2 regions of the Methylopila henanensis genome follow, and region 1 is predicted to be linked to the other one. Evidence: predicted binding sites of a transcription regulator. Region 1 holds the regulator's gene; the other holds the start of a gene.
The links. Region 1 encodes LexA, which represses DNA repair genes until DNA is damaged. Its sites were predicted from a motif close to TGTTCNNNNTGTGTTCNG; they were not measured.
Positions count from the first base shown of each region.

Region 2: a site for LexA is predicted at 5,270-5,287, ahead of ACFSCV_RS12705 (DNA recombination protein RmuC). Genes of this name have one in related genera too.

Region 1 is NZ_JBHUER010000001.1:285,096-293,481, reverse strand. It holds gene ACFSCV_RS01430 (xanthine dehydrogenase family protein molybdopterin-binding subunit) at 1-227, opposite strand, end outside; gene ACFSCV_RS01425 ((2Fe-2S)-binding protein) at 224-712, opposite strand; gene ACFSCV_RS01420 (class I SAM-dependent methyltransferase) at 717-1,319, opposite strand; gene ACFSCV_RS01415 (hypothetical protein) at 1,591-1,755, shown strand; gene ACFSCV_RS01410 (hypothetical protein) at 1,752-1,988, shown strand; gene msrA (peptide-methionine (S)-S-oxide reductase MsrA) at 2,214-2,738, shown strand; gene lexA (transcriptional repressor LexA) at 2,871-3,584, shown strand; gene ACFSCV_RS01395 (ComEC/Rec2 family competence protein) at 3,578-5,908, opposite strand; gene gltX (glutamate--tRNA ligase) at 6,018-7,445, shown strand; gene gltA (citrate synthase) at 7,629-8,386, shown strand, end outside.
Region 2 is NZ_JBHUER010000009.1:18,687-27,072, reverse strand. It holds gene nudC (NAD(+) diphosphatase) at 1-310, opposite strand, end outside; RNA gene ffs (signal recognition particle sRNA small type) at 387-484, shown strand; partial or broken gene ACFSCV_RS12725 (DNA polymerase III subunit gamma/tau) at 547-2,355, shown strand; gene ACFSCV_RS12720 (YbaB/EbfC family nucleoid-associated protein) at 2,374-2,694, shown strand; gene ACFSCV_RS12715 (hypothetical protein) at 2,709-3,143, shown strand; gene recR (recombination mediator RecR) at 3,176-3,781, shown strand; gene ACFSCV_RS12705 (DNA recombination protein RmuC) at 4,074-5,228, opposite strand; gene def (peptide deformylase) at 5,359-5,922, shown strand; gene fmt (methionyl-tRNA formyltransferase) at 5,945-6,877, shown strand; gene truA (tRNA pseudouridine(38-40) synthase TruA) at 6,897-7,640, shown strand; gene ACFSCV_RS12685 (hypothetical protein) at 7,653-8,192, opposite strand.

The DNA.
Region 1 (8,386 bases):
ATGGTGACCCAGCCGTCCGCGGAGATGCGGATGAACGGACCGAACACGCTCGGTTCCGGGTCTCCTCCGCCGGCCTGCAGGATGGCGCCGATGGTCTCGACGGGGCGGGTCGCGGCGTAGCCGACGATCAGCGCGCCGCCCACGAGCGTCCCGCCGAGGATCAGCCTGCGGCGCGACATCCGGAAGCCGCCCCGGGAGGCCGGCGCTTCGGTAACGGCGGGGCTCATGTCCGGCCTCCTTCGCCGTCGGCCTGCCGACGGAGCTGCCCCGCGGCGTCGTGGATCGCGGCGCGGATGCGGTTGTAGGTGGCGCAGCGGCAGAGGTTCCCGCTCATCGCGGCGTCGATGTCTTCGTCGGTCGGCGACGGCGTCTCGCGAAGCAGAGCGATCGCGCTCATGACCTGGCCGGACTGGCAGAAGCCGCATTGCGGCACGTCGCGCCGCACCCAGGCGTCGCGGACGGCTTCGGCCTCCGCGCCGGCGATCGCTTCGATCGTCGTGATCCGTGAGGTGGCGAGATCGGCCAGCGTGAGCGAGCAGGATCGCGCGGGCTGACCGTCGACATGCACCGTGCAGGCGCCGCACAGGCCGGCGCCGCAGCCGTATTTCGAACCCGTGAGCTTCAGCGTGTCGCGGAGAACCCAGAGCAGGGGCGTGCGGCCGTCCGCCTCGACCCGATGAATCTCGCCGTTGATCGTGAGGGAATGCGCCATGGGATCAGCCCTCCCCGCCGGGCCGCCGCGGGGCGCGGCGCTGAATCCGGTACACCGTGGCCGGCGGCATGTTCGCGAGCGCGCGGCCGACGCGGCTGGCCTTCAGGCCGAGCCGATCGAGGATCGGCCGGGGAACCGGACAGTTCGGCCCATAGGTGAACTGGTAGAACGCGCCGCCCGGCTTCAGATGGCTGAAAGCGCCGTCCAGAATCATGATCACCTTGCGGGGCTTCATCGAGAGCAGCGGCAGCCCGCTCACCACGGCGCCGGCCTTTTCGCCGTCGAACAGCGCGACGTGGCGCAGCGCGGAGGCGTCCATCCAGAGCGTGCGCGCCTCGGGGAAGCGAAGCTGCAGCAGCGTCGCGAACTCGGAGCCTGTCTCGATCAGCGCCAGCCGATGCTCCGGGACGCCGCGTTCGAGCAGCGCCTGGGTGAAGACGCCGGTGCCGGGCCCGAGCTCGATCACGGCGCCGACGTTCCGGTCGATCTCCGCGGTCATCACCCTCGCGAGGGTCGCGCCGGACGGAAGGATCGCTCCCACGCGCAGAGGAGCGGTCAGCCATTCCCTGATGAAGGTGAGGCCGTCGAAGGTCGTCGTGACGTTCATGGACTGGTTCCTGTCGGTCGCGGAGCGGACGGGGGAGCCGCTTCAGCCGCTTGGGAGACAGAACCGTGAGGCGCCGAAAGGTTGCTTTGGATTGCGTGTTGTTAAGAGATGTTTCCGGCTGGAAGCGAGGACCCTGACGTCCTCCGAATATTTCTTAACATCTCTCAATCCAACGCAACCGCGCCGCGGCGCATGGTTTCGGTCAGACGGCGAACGACGCGGCGGCTCGAGGGCCACCGGGACGTCGCCGAAACGAAACCGGGAGCGCCGCATGAGCCTTTCGAAAGCAATCGTCGCCCGGCTGGTCCGGACCGGCTGCCTCGGAGCGTCGCTGATGCTCACCTCGGAGGCGATGGGAGCCGTCGTGGTTTCAGGCGAGACAGTCGTGGCCGAGGCCTGCGCGGCCGCCGGGCCGGCCTGCGGAGGCGAGTCATGATCCGCTGGCCGACGTGGAGAGGCCTGCGCTGGCTGGCGCTTCTGCTGCTCCCCTTGCCCGCAATGATCGGCTACGCCGAGAGCCGCGACCCGATCGCCACGATGACCAAGATCTCCAACAGCGCCGCCAAGGGCGACCGCCTTCCCATGGCCGCCGAAGCGGATGGCGCGCAGACGTTCTGCGCGCCTGACCCTCGGGGCCGCGCCGGGAGCGTCTGCGCCGGCCGGAGATAGACGAGATCGGATCAGGGAGCCCCATTCACTGATCTGATTGGCGGTCGGCGGCATGTCCCCACCGACGACCGCTAAGGCCACCGAAGGCGACCAGGAGCACGGGCGCCTTCGGTGGCCGCACGCCTTGCGGCGCGGTCGCGCTCACGCGGCCCCGCTTTCCCGCTTTTGAAAATCCGGCGCCGCATCCCGATATCAGGGCCACGATCGAACCCTGAGGAGACGGCGATGACCACTGCGACCGAGCGTGCGGTTCTGGCGGGCGGATGCTTCTGGGGCATGCAGGACCTGATCCGCAGGCAGCCGGGCGTGGTTTCGACCCGCGTCGGCTACACGGGCGGCGACGTCCCCAACGCCACCTACCGCAATCATGGAACCCACGCCGAGGCGATCGAGATCGTCTACGACCCGGCCGTGACGAGCTTCCGGCGCATGCTGGAGTTCTTCTTCCAGATCCACGACCCGACCACCCTGAACCGGCAGGGCAACGACGTCGGCCTGAGCTATCGCTCCGCGATCTTCGTCCTGGACGACGACCAGAAGCGGATCGCCGAGGAGACCATCGCCGACGTGAACGCCTCGGGGCTGTGGCCGGGCAAGGTGGCGACCGAGATCGCGCCGGCCGGCCCGTTCTGGGAAGCGGAGCCCGAGCATCAGGACTATCTCGAGCGCTATCCCAACGGCTACACCTGCCACTTCATCCGGCCGAACTGGCGGCTGCCCGCGCGCGAGGAGGTCCGCCGCGCCGGCTGAGCGGCCGCATCCGCGCGGGACGCGGCGGCGCGGAAGCGCCGTCGCCGTAAACGCGACGTTAACCCTTGCGGAACACATCTAGAACAGGTAGATATCTGTTCATGATTTGTTTTTGACGTCGCGGAGCCGGACATGTTGACCCGCAAGCAGTACGAGTTGCTGCGCTTCATCCATGAGCGGCTGAAGGAGACCGGCGTTCCCCCCTCGTTCGACGAGATGAAGGACGCGCTGGACCTCAAGTCCAAGTCCGGCATCCACCGCCTGATCATGGCGCTGGAGGAGCGCGGCTTCATCCGCCGTCTGCCGAACCGCGCGCGCGCCCTCGAGGTGCTGAAGCTTCCCGAGGCCGCGGCGCCGCCGGTGTCGCGCCCCGCCGGCCGCTTCACCCCCAGCGTCATCGAGGGCAATCTCGGCAAGGTCCGCCCGGCCCGTCCTCCGGCAGCGGAGGAAGACGAGGACGAGCGCATGGTGGCGATCCCGGTCATGGGCCGGATCGCCGCGGGCGTGCCGATCGAGGCCATCCAGGCGAAGAGCCACACCATCGCGGTGTCGCCCGACATGCTTTCGGCCGGCGAGCATTTCGCCCTCGAAGTGCGCGGCGATTCGATGATCGAGGCCGGCATTCTCGACGGCGACCTCGTGCTCATCCGCAAGCAGACCGTGGCCGACACCGGCGACATCGTGGTGGCGCTGGTGGACGACGAGGAGGCGACGCTGAAACGACTGCGCAAGCGCGGCGCTTCGATCGCTCTGGAAGCGGCGAACCCGGCCTACGAGACGCGCATCTTCGGTCCCGACCGGGTCGCGATCCAGGGCCGGCTTGTTGGGCTGATCCGCCGCTACTGATCGTCTGCGGCCCCCTGCTCGTCGGGCTCCTCCGGGACTTCGGTGGGATCGACGGCGTCTGACTCAGCGGAGGTCGGCGCGCGGCGCGGCGCGAACTGCAGTCGGAGAGCGACGTCGGGAGGGGGCTCGAAGCCGGCCGGCGACCACGGCCTGTCGCCTCCGGGCGTTCGTGCGGCTGTTCCTAGGAAGCGAGGGCCGTCGCGCTTGAGTTCGAGCGCGCCGGTCGCGGCGAGCGCGCGGCGGTCGACGACCGCGGCGCGGTCGAAGCAGGCGGGCGGCGCCTCGAGTCGCGTCACAACCAGCGTGGCGCGCCGGCAGTCCTCCTCGAATGCGCGCGGGTCCCAGACCAGCGCGGCGACGCCTCCGTCCGCAAGCGGCGCGACGCAGCCATAGGCGTCGCAGCGGCCTGCTCCTGCGGTCCGGCGGGCGCCTGAGGGCGGGCTTGGCGGCCCTTCGCCGTCGGCCGCGAGCCAGACCTTGGCGGCGAATCCGCTGCGCCCGGCGCCGACGAGCGCGAGCTTTCCGTCCGGCCCGCGCACCGCCATGGAGCGCCCGGCCGGATCGATCACCACGTCGGGCCGCGTCGGCCAGGCCGCGAGCGCGAACGCGGCGAGAATAGGCGCGACGGCGAGAAAGCGCAGCGGCGTCCGCCACAGGCAGAGCCAGCAGATCCCGAGCGCGAACAGGAGAAGCGAGGCCTCGCCGAAGGCGCCGGTCGCGCGCTCCGCGCCGGGCCAGGACGCGACGGCGCGGGCGATCGCGAGCACGCCGTCGAGGCCGAGGCCCATCAGCCGCCACCACGGCCCGTCGAGGCCGAGCGGCGCGAACAGCAGCCCGCCGACGACGCTCGGCATCACGATCAGGCTGATCAGCGGCGTCGCGAGCGCGTTGCCGGCGAGCGCATAGGGCGTCACGCGGTGGAAGTGGTAGGCGGCGAAGGGCGCTGTCGCGAGCCCCGCGACGAGGGTGGTGACAAGCGCGACCGCCGCCGCCGTCCCGAGCCAGCGGATCGCCGCGCCGAGCCGCGTCGTGGATTCGGGACGTTCGCGGCGGCGCGGCCAGGCCTCGAAGGTCGCGATCAGCGCGGCGACCGCGGCGAACGACATCTGGAAGCTCGGCCCGAGCAGCGCGTCGGGCGTCAGCGCCGTCACCGCGAGCGCCGCGAGCGCGAGGTTCCGCGGCGTCAGCGCCGGCCGGCCGATCAGGATGGCCGCGAACACGACGGCCGCCATGAGGAAAGCGCGCTGGGTCGCGACCTCCGCGCCGGAGAGCGCGAGATAGAACGCGGCCCCGCCGAGCGCCGCGACGGCTGCGATCTGCTTCACCGGCCAGCCGAGCGCGACGGTCTGCGACAGCGCGAGCGCCGCGCGCAGCAGCCAGAACAGCACGCCCGCGACCAGAGCCATGTGAAGGCCCGAGATCGAGAGGATATGGCTGAGGCCGGCGGCGCGTAGATCGTCGTCGACGTCCTGCTGGATGGGGCCGCGCACGCCCGTCACCAGCGCCGCCGCGACAGCGGCCTCGGGACCGCCCCCGATGGCCTGGACCACCCGTTCGGTCAGGCGGGCGCGCAGGCGCTCGACCGCGGCGGAGACCCGCTCCAGCGCCGTCTCCTCCACCGCCGGAGCGAGGCGCCGGACGTCCTTCGGCTGTGCGCCGGTCGCGCCCACGCCCTGGAAGAACGCGACGCGCGCGAAGTCGTAGCCTCCGGGCCGCACCGGGCCCTGCGGGGCGCGCCAGAACGCGGTCAGCGACACGCGGTCGCCGGCGTCGAGCGAAGGTTCCCGCCCGATCGTCACGCGCACCCGTCGTGGCGTCCCGGAGGCCTTGAGGTCGCCGAGCCGCTCGACCGCGACGGTCACGCGCCGCATGCCGCGGTCGCGGGGCTCGATCAGGACGACGCGGCCGACGACTTCGGCGCGCTGGGCGCGGGCGAGCTGCGGCGCCTCCGCCCGCACGGCTGCGATCTTCGCGGCGAGAAAACCGAGCGCGCCCGCCGCCAGCCCGAGCGTGACGCCGAGCGCGATGAAACGCCGCCGCGCCGCGATCACGCCCATGACGGCCGCTCCTGCGAGCAGGCTCGCGGCCCAAAGCTGCGGCTCTTCCGCCGCGGCGAAATAGACGATCACGCCGACGCCGAAGGCGACCGGAAACCAGAGCGCCGGCCGCCCGAGCTCGATCTCTTCGGCGAAATGGGCCGCGAACCAGCCACGGGCGGCCCGGAGGAGGCCAAGCGTGCCGCTGTCGCCGACGGAGCGCGCGCCCGGCAGCGCGATCGCCCGCGCGCCCCGCTTCCGCCCGTCGTAGCCCGGCTGCCCGCCCATGGCCGCGCTGTTTCCCCTGCTTGCGGCCCATGCTACACGGGCGCGCCTTCGCGCGAAGCGGCTTTGTCGCAAGCAGGCTTTTCACCCCTGAGCAGTTTTGAGACCGCCCGTGACCGAGACCGTCGTCACCCGTTTCGCGCCCTCGCCCACCGGCTTCCTGCACATCGGCGGCGCCCGCACCGCGCTGTTCAACTGGCTGTTCGCGAAATCGCTCGGCGGCAAAATGCTGCTGCGCATCGAGGACACGGACCGGGCGCGCTCCACCGAGGAAGCGATCGCGGCAATCCTCGACGGCCTGACCTGGCTCGGCCTCGACTGGGACGGCGAGCCGATCTTCCAGTTCGCCCGCGCCGCCCGTCACCGCGAGGCCGTGGAGCAGATGCTGGCGGCGGGCCGCGCCTACCGCTGCTACGCCACGGCGCAGGAGCTCGAGGAGATGCGCAGCCTCGCCCAGGCGGAAGGCCGCCCGCCCCGCTATGACGGGCGCTGGCGCGACCGGCCGGAGAGCGACGCGCCCGCGGGCCGTCCCTCCGCCATCCGCCTCAGGGCGCCGACCGAAGGCGAGACCGTGGTGGACGATCTGGTGCAGGGCCGCGTCGTCATCCCCAACAAGGACCTCGACGACCTCGTGCTGCTGCGCTCGGACGGAACGCCGACCTACATGCTCGCGGTCGTCGTCGACGACCACGACATGGGCGTCACCCATGTGATCCGGGGCGTCGACCACCTCACCAACGCCGCCCGGCAGACCCAGATTTACGAGGCGCTCGGCTGGGCCGTGCCGAAGATGGCGCACATCCCGCTGATTCATGGCCCCGACGGCGCGAAGCTGTCGAAGCGCCATGGCGCGCTCGGCGCCGAAGCCTACCGCGAACTCGGCTTCCTGCCCTCGGCGCTGCGGAACTACCTCGCCCGGCTCGGCTGGAGCCACGGCGACGACGAGATCTTCTCGACGGAGCAGGCGATCGAGTGGTTCGACATCAGGGACGTCGGGCGGTCGGCCGCGAGGTTCGACATGGCGAAGCTGTCGAACCTCAACGGGCATTACATGCGTTCGACGCCGGACGACGAGCTGCTGGCGACCCTGAAGGCCTCGCTGCCCTATCTGCCGGGCGGCCCGGAAGCGGCGCGGCGGCTGGACGAGACCGGGCGCTGGCCGGCGCTCGCGACCGCCCTCCCCGGTCTGAAGGAGCGCGCGAAGACCCTTGTCGAGCTTATCGACGGCGCCCGGTTCCTGATCGACTCGCGCCCGCTGGCGCTGGAGCCCGCCGCCGAGGCGCTGCTGACCGACGACGCCCGCGCGCTGCTGGCGAAACTCGCCGACCGGCTCGAGGAAATCACGGACTGGAGCGCCTCCGCGGCGGAGGACGCCGTGCGCGCTCTGGCGGAGGAGGCCGGCGTCAAGCTCGGCGCTCTGGCGCAGCCGCTCAGGGCGGCTTTGACCGGCCGCAAGACCTCGCCCGGCATCTTCGACGTGCTGGTCGCGCTCGGCCGCGAGGAGAGCCTCGGACGCATCCGGGATCAGGCGCTATCGTGATCAAACATTGAGGATCGGCCTGCCCGCTTGCGCGCCACGCCCTATTTGCGCCGCAACAAAACTTGGGCTACGCCAATCGAAGTCCTCCTAAAGTCGTCCCTGCCCACGGCGCTTCCCTCCCGGGGCCGGACGTCGCCCGCCCGAGGACTTCCATCGGCATCCCAACGACGAAGGGCATGGCGCATGAGCGACGCGAACGGAACGCTGAAGGTTGGGTCCGCCGAGCTGGATCTCCCCGTACGACACGGAACGGTCGGCCCGGACGTCCTCGACATCCAGACGCTTTACAAGCACACGGGGCTGTTCACCTACGATCCCGGCTTCACTTCGACCGCGAGTTGCGAGTCGAAGATCACCTTCATCGACGGCGACGAGGGCGTGCTGCTGTACCGCGGCTACCCCATCGACGAGCTGGCCGAGAACGGCGACTTCCTCGAGACCTGCTACCTGCTGCTGCACGGCGAACTGCCGACCTCGGCCCAGAAGGCCGAGTTCGACCGGCTGGTGACGCGCCACACCATGGTCCACGAGCAGATGTCGCGGTTCTACTCCGGCTTCCGCCGCGACGCGCACCCGATGGCGGTGCTCTGCGGCGTGGTCGGCGCGCTGTCGGCGTTCTATCACGACTCGACCGACATCACCGATCCGGACCAGCGCGAGATCGCGGCCATCCGCATGGTCGCCAAAATCCCGACGCTTGCCGCCATGGCCTACAAGTATTCGATCGGCCAGCCGTTCGTGTACCCGCAGAACGCGCTCGATTTCTCGGCGAACTTCCTGAACATGTGCTTCGCGGTGCCGTGCGAAGAGTACAAGGTGAACCCGGTCCTGGCGCGCGCCATGGACCGCATCTTCGTGCTGCACGCCGACCACGAGCAGAACGCCTCGACCTCGACGGTGCGCCTCGCCGGCTCCTCGGGCGCCAATCCCTTCGCCTGTAT
Region 2 (8,386 bases), on a different contig from region 1:
GGAGCGCCGCTTCGACGCCTTCGTCGAGTTCGGCTGCGAAGCAGGGAACGTCGCCGTCGAGCCCGAGAAAGACATGGCGGATCGGAGCGCCGAACGTCGCGGCGGCCGCCCGGTCGAACAGCGGATCGAGCGCGCCGCCCTGTTCCGCGAGCACCGCGCGCTCGCCGAGGAACAGAGCGAACCGCGCCCGCGGGTCGGCCTCCACGCGGTCAAGGAAGCCCGGCCGGTCCCGCCGCTCGCCGCAGCGGTCGAGCGCGAGCCCGGCGTAGCCGAGATCTGCGAGGTCGGGCGCGGGGAGGGCGTCAGTCATCGGGGTTCCGCCACAGGATCGGGTCTCGGCGCGGGCGCCCTTGCAAGGCGCCCCGTCGGCGGTCCATATAGCGCACGGGAGGTTGGCGATGGGCGTGTTCCTCGCCAACCGGGTCAGGTCCGAAAGGAAGCAGCCCCAACGAGACCGATACGGGTCGTCGTCCGACCTCCCACCTCTTCCTTTGATCAGCCGGCGGGGCGCGCGATGACGGCAGGCGTCGATCCTTCCGCCCGCCGCCGACCGCGGCGCGGCTTCGCATGACGACCCCCGCGCCCTACCGCGTCCTCGCCCGAAAGTACCGGCCGCAGCGCTTCGAGGACCTGATCGGCCAGGAGCCGATGGTGCGCACGCTGCGCAACGCCTTCGCCTCCGGCCGGATCGCGCAGGCGTGGATCCTCACGGGCGTGCGCGGCGTCGGCAAGACCACCACCGCCCGCATCCTCGCCCGCGCGCTGAACTATGAGACCGCCGACGGGCAGGGCGGCCCGACCGTCGACCTGGCGACCCCCGGCGTCCACTGCGAGGCGATCATGGAGTCGCGCCACGTGGACGTGGTGGAGATGGACGCCGCCTCCCACACCGGCGTCAACGACGTCCGCCAGATCCTGGAGACCGTGCACTACGCGCCGGTGATGGCGCGCTACAAGGTCTTCATCATCGACGAAGTGCACATGCTCTCCACGAGCGCCTTCAACGCGTTCCTCAAGACGCTGGAGGAGCCGCCGCCGCATGTGAAGTTCGTGTTCGCCACCACCGAGATTCGCAAGGTGCCGGTGACGGTGCTGTCGCGCTGCCAGTCGTTCTCGCTGCGCCGCGTCGCCGCCGACGAGCTCTCCGCGCATCTGAAGCGCGTCTGCGACGCCGAAAGCGTGACGATCGAGGACGAGGCGCTCGCCGTCGTCGCCCGCGCGGCCGAAGGCTCGGTGCGCGACGCGCTGTCGCTGCTCGATCAGGCGATCGCCCACGGCCAGGGCGACGTGCGGGCGGAGGCCGTGCGCGGCATGCTCGGCCTCGCCGACCGCGCCGGCGTGCTCGACCTGTTCGAGGCGGTCATGCGCGGCGACGTCGGGGCCGCGCTCGACGGCTTCCGCAACGCCTATGATTCCGGGGCCGACCCGGTCGCGGTGCTGACCGACCTCGCCGAGACCGTCCACCTCGTCACGCGCATCAAGCTCGCGCCCAAAGCGGCCGACGACCCGACGCTCAGCGAATCCGAGCGGCTGCGCGGAAAGGCCTTCGCCGAGGGCGTCTCCATGCGCGCGCTGACCCGCGCCTGGCAGATGCTGCTGAAGGGCGTCGCCGAGGTGCAGGTCGCGCCGAAGCCGGCGCAGGCCGCCGACATGGTGCTGGTGCGCCTCGCCCACGCCGCCGACCTGCCGACGCCGGACGAGGCGCTGAGGGCGCTCGAAGGCGCCGAGCCGTCGCCCCCGCGCGGCGGGCCGCCGCCGTCCGGGCCTTCGGGCGGACCGCGCGGACCGGAGGCGATGGCCCCCGCGCGGCTCGGCCCCGCGACGGCCATGGCGCGCGCGCCCGAGGCCGCGCAGGCCCCGCCGCGCATGGAGGCGGTCCCCGTCGCGGTCGCCCGGACCGAACAGGCGCCGCTGGTGCGGCTGTCGCGGTTCGAGGATCTGGTCGCGATCGCCGCGAAGAACCGCGACATCCTCATGCAGGGCTGGCTGGAGCGGCAGGTGCGCGTCGTCCGCTTCGACGAGGGCGTCCTGGAGTTCCAGCCGACGGAGGACGCCGCGCCCGATCTCGCCGGCGCCATCGGCAAGCGGCTCCTGGACTGGACCGGCCAGCGCTGGATGGTCGCGGTCGCGGCCGGCGAGGGCGCGCCGACCATCCACGAGACCCGCGAGGCCGCGGCCGCCGCCCGGCTCGAGGGCGTTCAGGCCCACCCCCATGTGCGCGCGATTCTCGACCGGATGCCGGGCGCGGTGATCGTCGACGTGCGCGAGCGGCAGGCCGCGCCGGAGGAGGCCGCGCTTGACGCCGCGGCGATCGACGCCCTACCTGCGGCCGAAGACGAAACCGACGATTTCTGAACCTTCGAGGAGGCCGCGTTGCGCGACATCATGGGCATGATGGCGAAGGCCAAGGAGCTCCAGCAGAAGATGCAGGAGGCGCAAGGGGAGCTCGACCAGGTGACGGTCGAGGGCGCCGCCGGCGGCGGGCTGGTCAACGTGACGCTGTCCGCCAAGGGCGACCTGCGCGGCCTGAAGATCGACCCCACGCTGCTGAAGCCCGAGGACGTCGAGATCCTCGAGGACCTGATCGTCGCGGCCCACGCCGACGCCCGCGCGAAGGCCGAGGCCGCGGTGCAGGAGAAGATGCAGGGCCTGACCGCCGGCCTGCCGATCCCGCCGGGCCTGAAACTGTTCTGAGGCTGGGGACGAGCATGGCAAATCCCACCTTCAAGCTCTTGAGTGAAGGATGGAACGCCGAGCCGAATGCGCCTGAGCCCAAGGTCGAAGTCGAGGGGAGCTGGGTTCGTCTGGAGTTCTACCTGAATCATCACGCTTATGCCGCGAGCGAGGAAGAGGTCGGACGCCTTAGTTTTCAGAACAGCTCCGCCTGGCGACTTGGCAGCACCAACGACGAAGGTTGGTATCTGGGTCAGTGTCGGTACAGCGGGATTGCTCCGAACTGGGGCGAGTTTTACGAACTGATTGGACCCGACGATCGTCGGAGCGCGCCGACCGACTGGAATATCCGGGCGCCCATTGGCGAAGGGGATCGCCATTTCCTTTTCTATTTTCGTGACGAGACATTCGAATGCTTTGCAGAAAACTGGACATTCGAGCGCGGCCTCGAAAGGGTGATCGCGGCGTGACTTCCTGACCGCCCGTCGCACGTTTAACGCCAATGTCCCGCAATCCCGCCGGCCCCGAGATCGAGCGCCTGATCCAGCTTCTCGCGAAGCTGCCGGGGCTCGGGCCGCGTTCGGCGCGGCGGGCGGCGCTGCACCTGCTCACGCGCAAGGATCGGCTGCTGGAGCCGCTTTCGGAGGCGATGCGGATCGCCTGCGAGCGGGTGGCGGAATGCTCGGTCTGCGGCAATGTCGACACGCAGGACCCCTGCGCCGTCTGCCGCGACCCGCGCCGTGACCCCTCGCTGATCGTGGTGGTGGAGGACGTCTCCGACCTCTGGGCGCTGGAGCGGGCAGGCGCCATCGCCGCGCGCTACCACGTGCTCGGGGGCACGCTGTCCGCGCTCGACGGCCGCGGGCCGGAGGACCTCAACCTCGCGACGCTCGCCGACCGCGCGCGCGACCCGGAGGTCAAGGAGGTCATCCTCGCGGTGAACGCCACCGTCGAGGGCCAGACCACCGCGCATTACGTCACCGACCTGCTCGCCGACTGCGACGTGAAGGTCACGCGCCTCGCCCACGGCGTGCCCGTCGGCGGCGAGCTCGACTATCTCGACGACGGCACGCTGGCGGCGGCGATCCGAAGCCGCACGACCTTCTGAGCGAAGGCGCGCGCCGCGTCGGACGAGATCAGCGTCATGCCCGGCGAAGCCGGGTATCCACGACTTTGGTCAGCGCTCTACGCCCAAGTCGTGGATACCCGCACGACAAGCGCGGGCATGACGGCGCCCTTCCCGGTCCACGTCCGCGGGGCGGAGAGCCGGGATCGTCCTCCACAGCGCCCTCGTCATGGTCCGGCTTGACCGGACCATCCATGTCGGACGTCGAGCGCCGCCGGACATCCGGACGACGATCCCGGATCGGCCTCCGGCCGTCGGGGATGACGGGCGATCGTCACTCCGCCGCGTCGCGCTTGAGCGGGTTCGGCAGCGCCTGCGGCTCGGCGGCGAGGCCGAGCTCCATCTGTTCGAGCCGCGCGCCGCGGCGGGCGATCTTCTCCGCCGAGATCGAAATCTGGTCGAGATCGCCGACCGCCTGTCCGAAATGGACCTTCAGCTTGTCGACGCGCTCGCCGACGCGGCGGACGTCGTCGATGAGGCGGCCGACCTCGGCCTGCAGCAGATGCGCCTGCTCGCGCATGGCGGCGTCGCGCGTCAGGCCCTGCACCACCTGCACCGCGAGCATCAGCAGCGAGGGCGACACGATCAGCACCCGCGCCCGGTGGGCGCGCGCGACCACGTCGTCGAACCGTTCCGCGAGCTCGGCGTGGATCTGCTCGGAGGGCACGAACAGCAGCGCCACGTCCTGGGTCTCGCCGGCGACCAGATACTTTTCGGCGACGTCCGAGACGTGGCGGCCGACGTCGGCGCGCACCCGCGCTTCCGCCGCCTTGGTCTGCTCCGGCGTTTCGGCGAGGCGCAGCCGTTCGAAGCCCTCCAGCGGGAATTTGGCGTCGACGGCGAGGCCGCGGCCGTCGCCGGGCAGCCGGATCAGCGCGTCCGGCCGCACGCCGGTCGAAAGCCGCGCCTGGAAGGCGTAAGCCGCGGGGGGCAGGGCGTCGCGAAGGATCGCCTCCATGCGGCCCTGCCCGAAGGCGCCGCGCGCGGGCTTGTTGGCGAGGATGCTCTTTAGGTCCGTCACTTGGCTCGCGAGCGCGCCGATCTGCGCGCCGGCGGCGTCGATCACCGCGAGCCGGGCCTCTAGCTTCGAAAGCTGCTCGGCGGTCGCCTGACCGCTCGCGGCGAGCCCGTCGCCGACCCGCGCGCCGACCGCGTCGAGCCGCTCCGCCACGCCGCGGGCGAGGTCGGCCTGCCGGGCGCCGAGCGCGGAGGCGAAGGCCTGCAGCCGTCCGGCCGCCTCGGCCTGCATGCGTTCGAGCGCCGCCAGCCGGATCGCGGCCTCGCGCGCCTCGCGGCGGCGCGAGCCGGAGGCGCGCGCGACCGCGACCAGCGTCAGCAGCAGCGCGCCGAGCAGGGCCGCGCCGAGGCCGGCGAGCGTTTCGCCGAGCGAGACGGCGTGGCCGCCGACGAAGAACAGGGGATCGGTCATGGGCTTTACGCGACAGGAGACGAGGCGGCGGGAGCAGTCTACGGAACAAATAATGAACACATTGACCTTTGCGCCACAAGGGCTTATCCGCGGACGTCCGTCGCCCCACGCATCAGCAGCGCATTCAGCCATGGCCGCCGCCCCGCTCGTCTATCTCCCGGATTCGAAGCTCCGCCTCGTCAGCGCGCCGGTCGAGCGCGTCGACGACGAGGTGCGCGCGCTCGTCGCCACCATGTTCGAGACGATGTACGAGAGCGCGGGCATCGGCCTCGCCGCGATCCAGATCGGCGTCGCCCGCCGGGTCGTGACGATCGACCTCGCGGGCAAGGACGAGGAGCCGCAGCCGCTGACCCTCATCAACCCCGAGATCGTGAAGGCCTCGGACGAGACGCAGCTCTACGACGAGGGCTGCCTGTCGATCCCGGACTATTACGAGGAGGTCGAGCGGCCGGCGCGCGTGACCGTGCGCTATCTCGACGGCGAGGGCGCGGAGCAGGAGCTGGAGGCCGACGGCCTGCTCGCGGTCTGCATCCAGCACGAGATCGACCACCTCAACGGCGTGCTGTTCATCGACCACATCTCGCGGCTGAAGCGCGACCGCGTGGTCAAGAAGTTCGAGAAGGCCCGCGCGCTCGGCGAGCTGCCGAGCTTCCCCAAGCGCGAGCGCCGCGCGCCGGAGCCGGTCGAGGCCTGAGCGGCCCCGGCCGCCGTCTCCCATGCCTTTGCGCCTCGTCTTCATGGGCACGCCGGACTTCGCGGCGCCGGTGCTGTCGGAGCTGGTGGGGCAGGGCCACGACGTCGCGGCCGTCTACACCCGCGCGCCGAAGCCCGCCGGCCGCGGCATGGAGCTGCGCAAGAGCCCGACGCACGCGCTCGCCGACCGTTTCGCGATCCCCGTCCTGACGCCGAAATCATTCCGCGATCCGGAGACGATCGCGGCCTTCGCGGCGCACGAAGCCGACGCCGCGATCGTGGTGGCCTACGGGCTGATCCTGCCGAAGGCGGCGCTCGACGCGCCCGAGCTCGGCTGCCTCAACCTGCACGCCTCGCTGCTGCCGCGCTGGCGCGGCGCGGCCCCGATCCAGCGGGCGATCATGGCCGGCGACGCCGAGACCGGCGTGATGGTGATGCGCATGGAGGAGGGGCTCGACACCGGGCCGGTCGCCATGGCCGAACGCGTCGCGATCGGGCCGGACGAGACCGCGGGCGAGCTGCACGACCGGCTGTCGACGCTTGGCGCCGATCTCATGGGGCGCGCCGCGGCCGCGCTCGCGCGCGGCGGGCTGACCTTCCGGCCGCAAGGCGAGGACGGCGTCGTCTACGCCGCCAAGATCGAGAAGGCCGAATCGCGGATCGACTGGGGGCGACCTGCGCGAAGCCTGCACGACCACATCCGCGGGCTGTCGCCGTTCCCCGGCGCCTGGTTCGAGTTCGAAGGTCCGCGCGGACCGGAGCGGGTGAAGGTCCTGCGCTCGGCGATCGCCGACGGCGCCGGCGCGGCCGGCGAGCTGCTCGACGACCGCCTGACCGTCGCCTGCGGCGAGGGCGCGCTCAGGCTCGTCACCCTGCAGCGCGCCGGCAAGGGGCCGGTCGACGCCGCCGCGTTCCTGAACGGCGCCCGGCTCGCGCGCGGGGACCGGCTGTCGTGACGACGGCCGGCTGACGCCCATGCCGCGCTACCGCCTGCTGATCGAATATGACGGCGCGCCCTTCTCGGGGTGGCAGCGCCAGATCAACGGCCTGTCCGTGCAGGGCGCGCTGGAGGCCGCGTTCCTCGCGTTCTGCGGAGAGGCCGTTCTGGTGAAGGGCGCCGGACGCACCGACGCCGGCGTGCATGCGAGCGGTCAGGTCGCCCATGTGGACCTTTCGCGTGCATGGCGGCCGGACACGGTGCGCGACGCTGTCAACGCCCATCTCAGGCCGCAGCCGGTCGCCGTGCTCGACGCGGCCCCGGCGCCGGACGATTTCGACGCCCGGTTCTCGGCGACGCGGCGGCATTACGTCTACCGGCTGGTCGACCGCAGGCCGCCGCTGGCGCTCGATCTCGGACGCGCCTGGCGCATTCCGCGCCCGCTCGACGTGGAGGCCATGGACGCCGCGGCCAAGCGGCTGCTCGGCCGGCACGACTTCACCACCTTCCGTTCGGCGGAGTGCCAAGCGAACAGCCCGATGCGCACGCTCGACCGGCTGGACGTGACGCGCGAGCACGGCGGCGTTGTGGTGCGCACCAACGCGCGCTCGTTCCTGCACAACCAGGTGCGCTCGATGGTAGGCTCGCTCGCCCAGGTCGGGATCGGGCGCTGGAGCGCCGACGACCTCGCGGCGGCGCTCGCGCGCGCCGACCGCGCCGCCTGCGGCCCGGTCGCGCCGCCCGACGGCCTCACGCTGGCGCAGGTCGACTATCCCGGCTGAGGCGCTCCGGCCTCAGCGGCACTCGCGGTCGATGCGCTCGATCGCGGCGGTGACGCCGGCGACCGAATAGGTGTCGGTGGTGACGTTGCCGCGCAACGAGGTCGACTTCATCGTCATGTTGCGGCGGGCGCCCTTCAGCGCGGCGACGAACTTCGCCTCTTCCTCGGCCGACTGCATGAAGGCGCCGTCGGCGCGCGGGTAGAGCGTGAATTCGGTCCCGCCGATGTCGATCTCGACCTTGCTGTCGGGCTTGGCGGTGAAGCCGATCACGACGCTAACCTCGTTGCGGACGTTCTCCCGCGGCCGGTTCGAGATGAAGAAATAGGCCGGATCGCGGTTCAGCCCGTTCGGCCGGCGCGAGGTCGGCTGCGCCAGCGCGTAGCAGATTTTGCCGCCCTTCCCCGGAGCCGAGTAGGCGTTCCAGGCGTTGTACTTCCCGAGCTCGACGGGCTGGGCCGACTGCGCGGCCTGCGCAAGGGCGGACTCGGCGCCGATCGACGAAAGCATGAGGCCGACGGCGAAGACCGTTGCGGTGCGGAGGCTGAAGCTCATGGTAGGCGTCGCTTTCACATTACGGGCCGCCGGTGAGGGCGGCGCAATCTCCGTGGCCGGGCCGATGCGCGTTCCGCGCGCTTGAGGTCGCCCGCCGCATGAACGTACGGCAAAAGTTTAGAAAATTTGACCATTTCGCCGACCCGCGCGGCTTTGGATCTTCAGGGATTGGTGAGCGGTGGAAAACGGCGCTA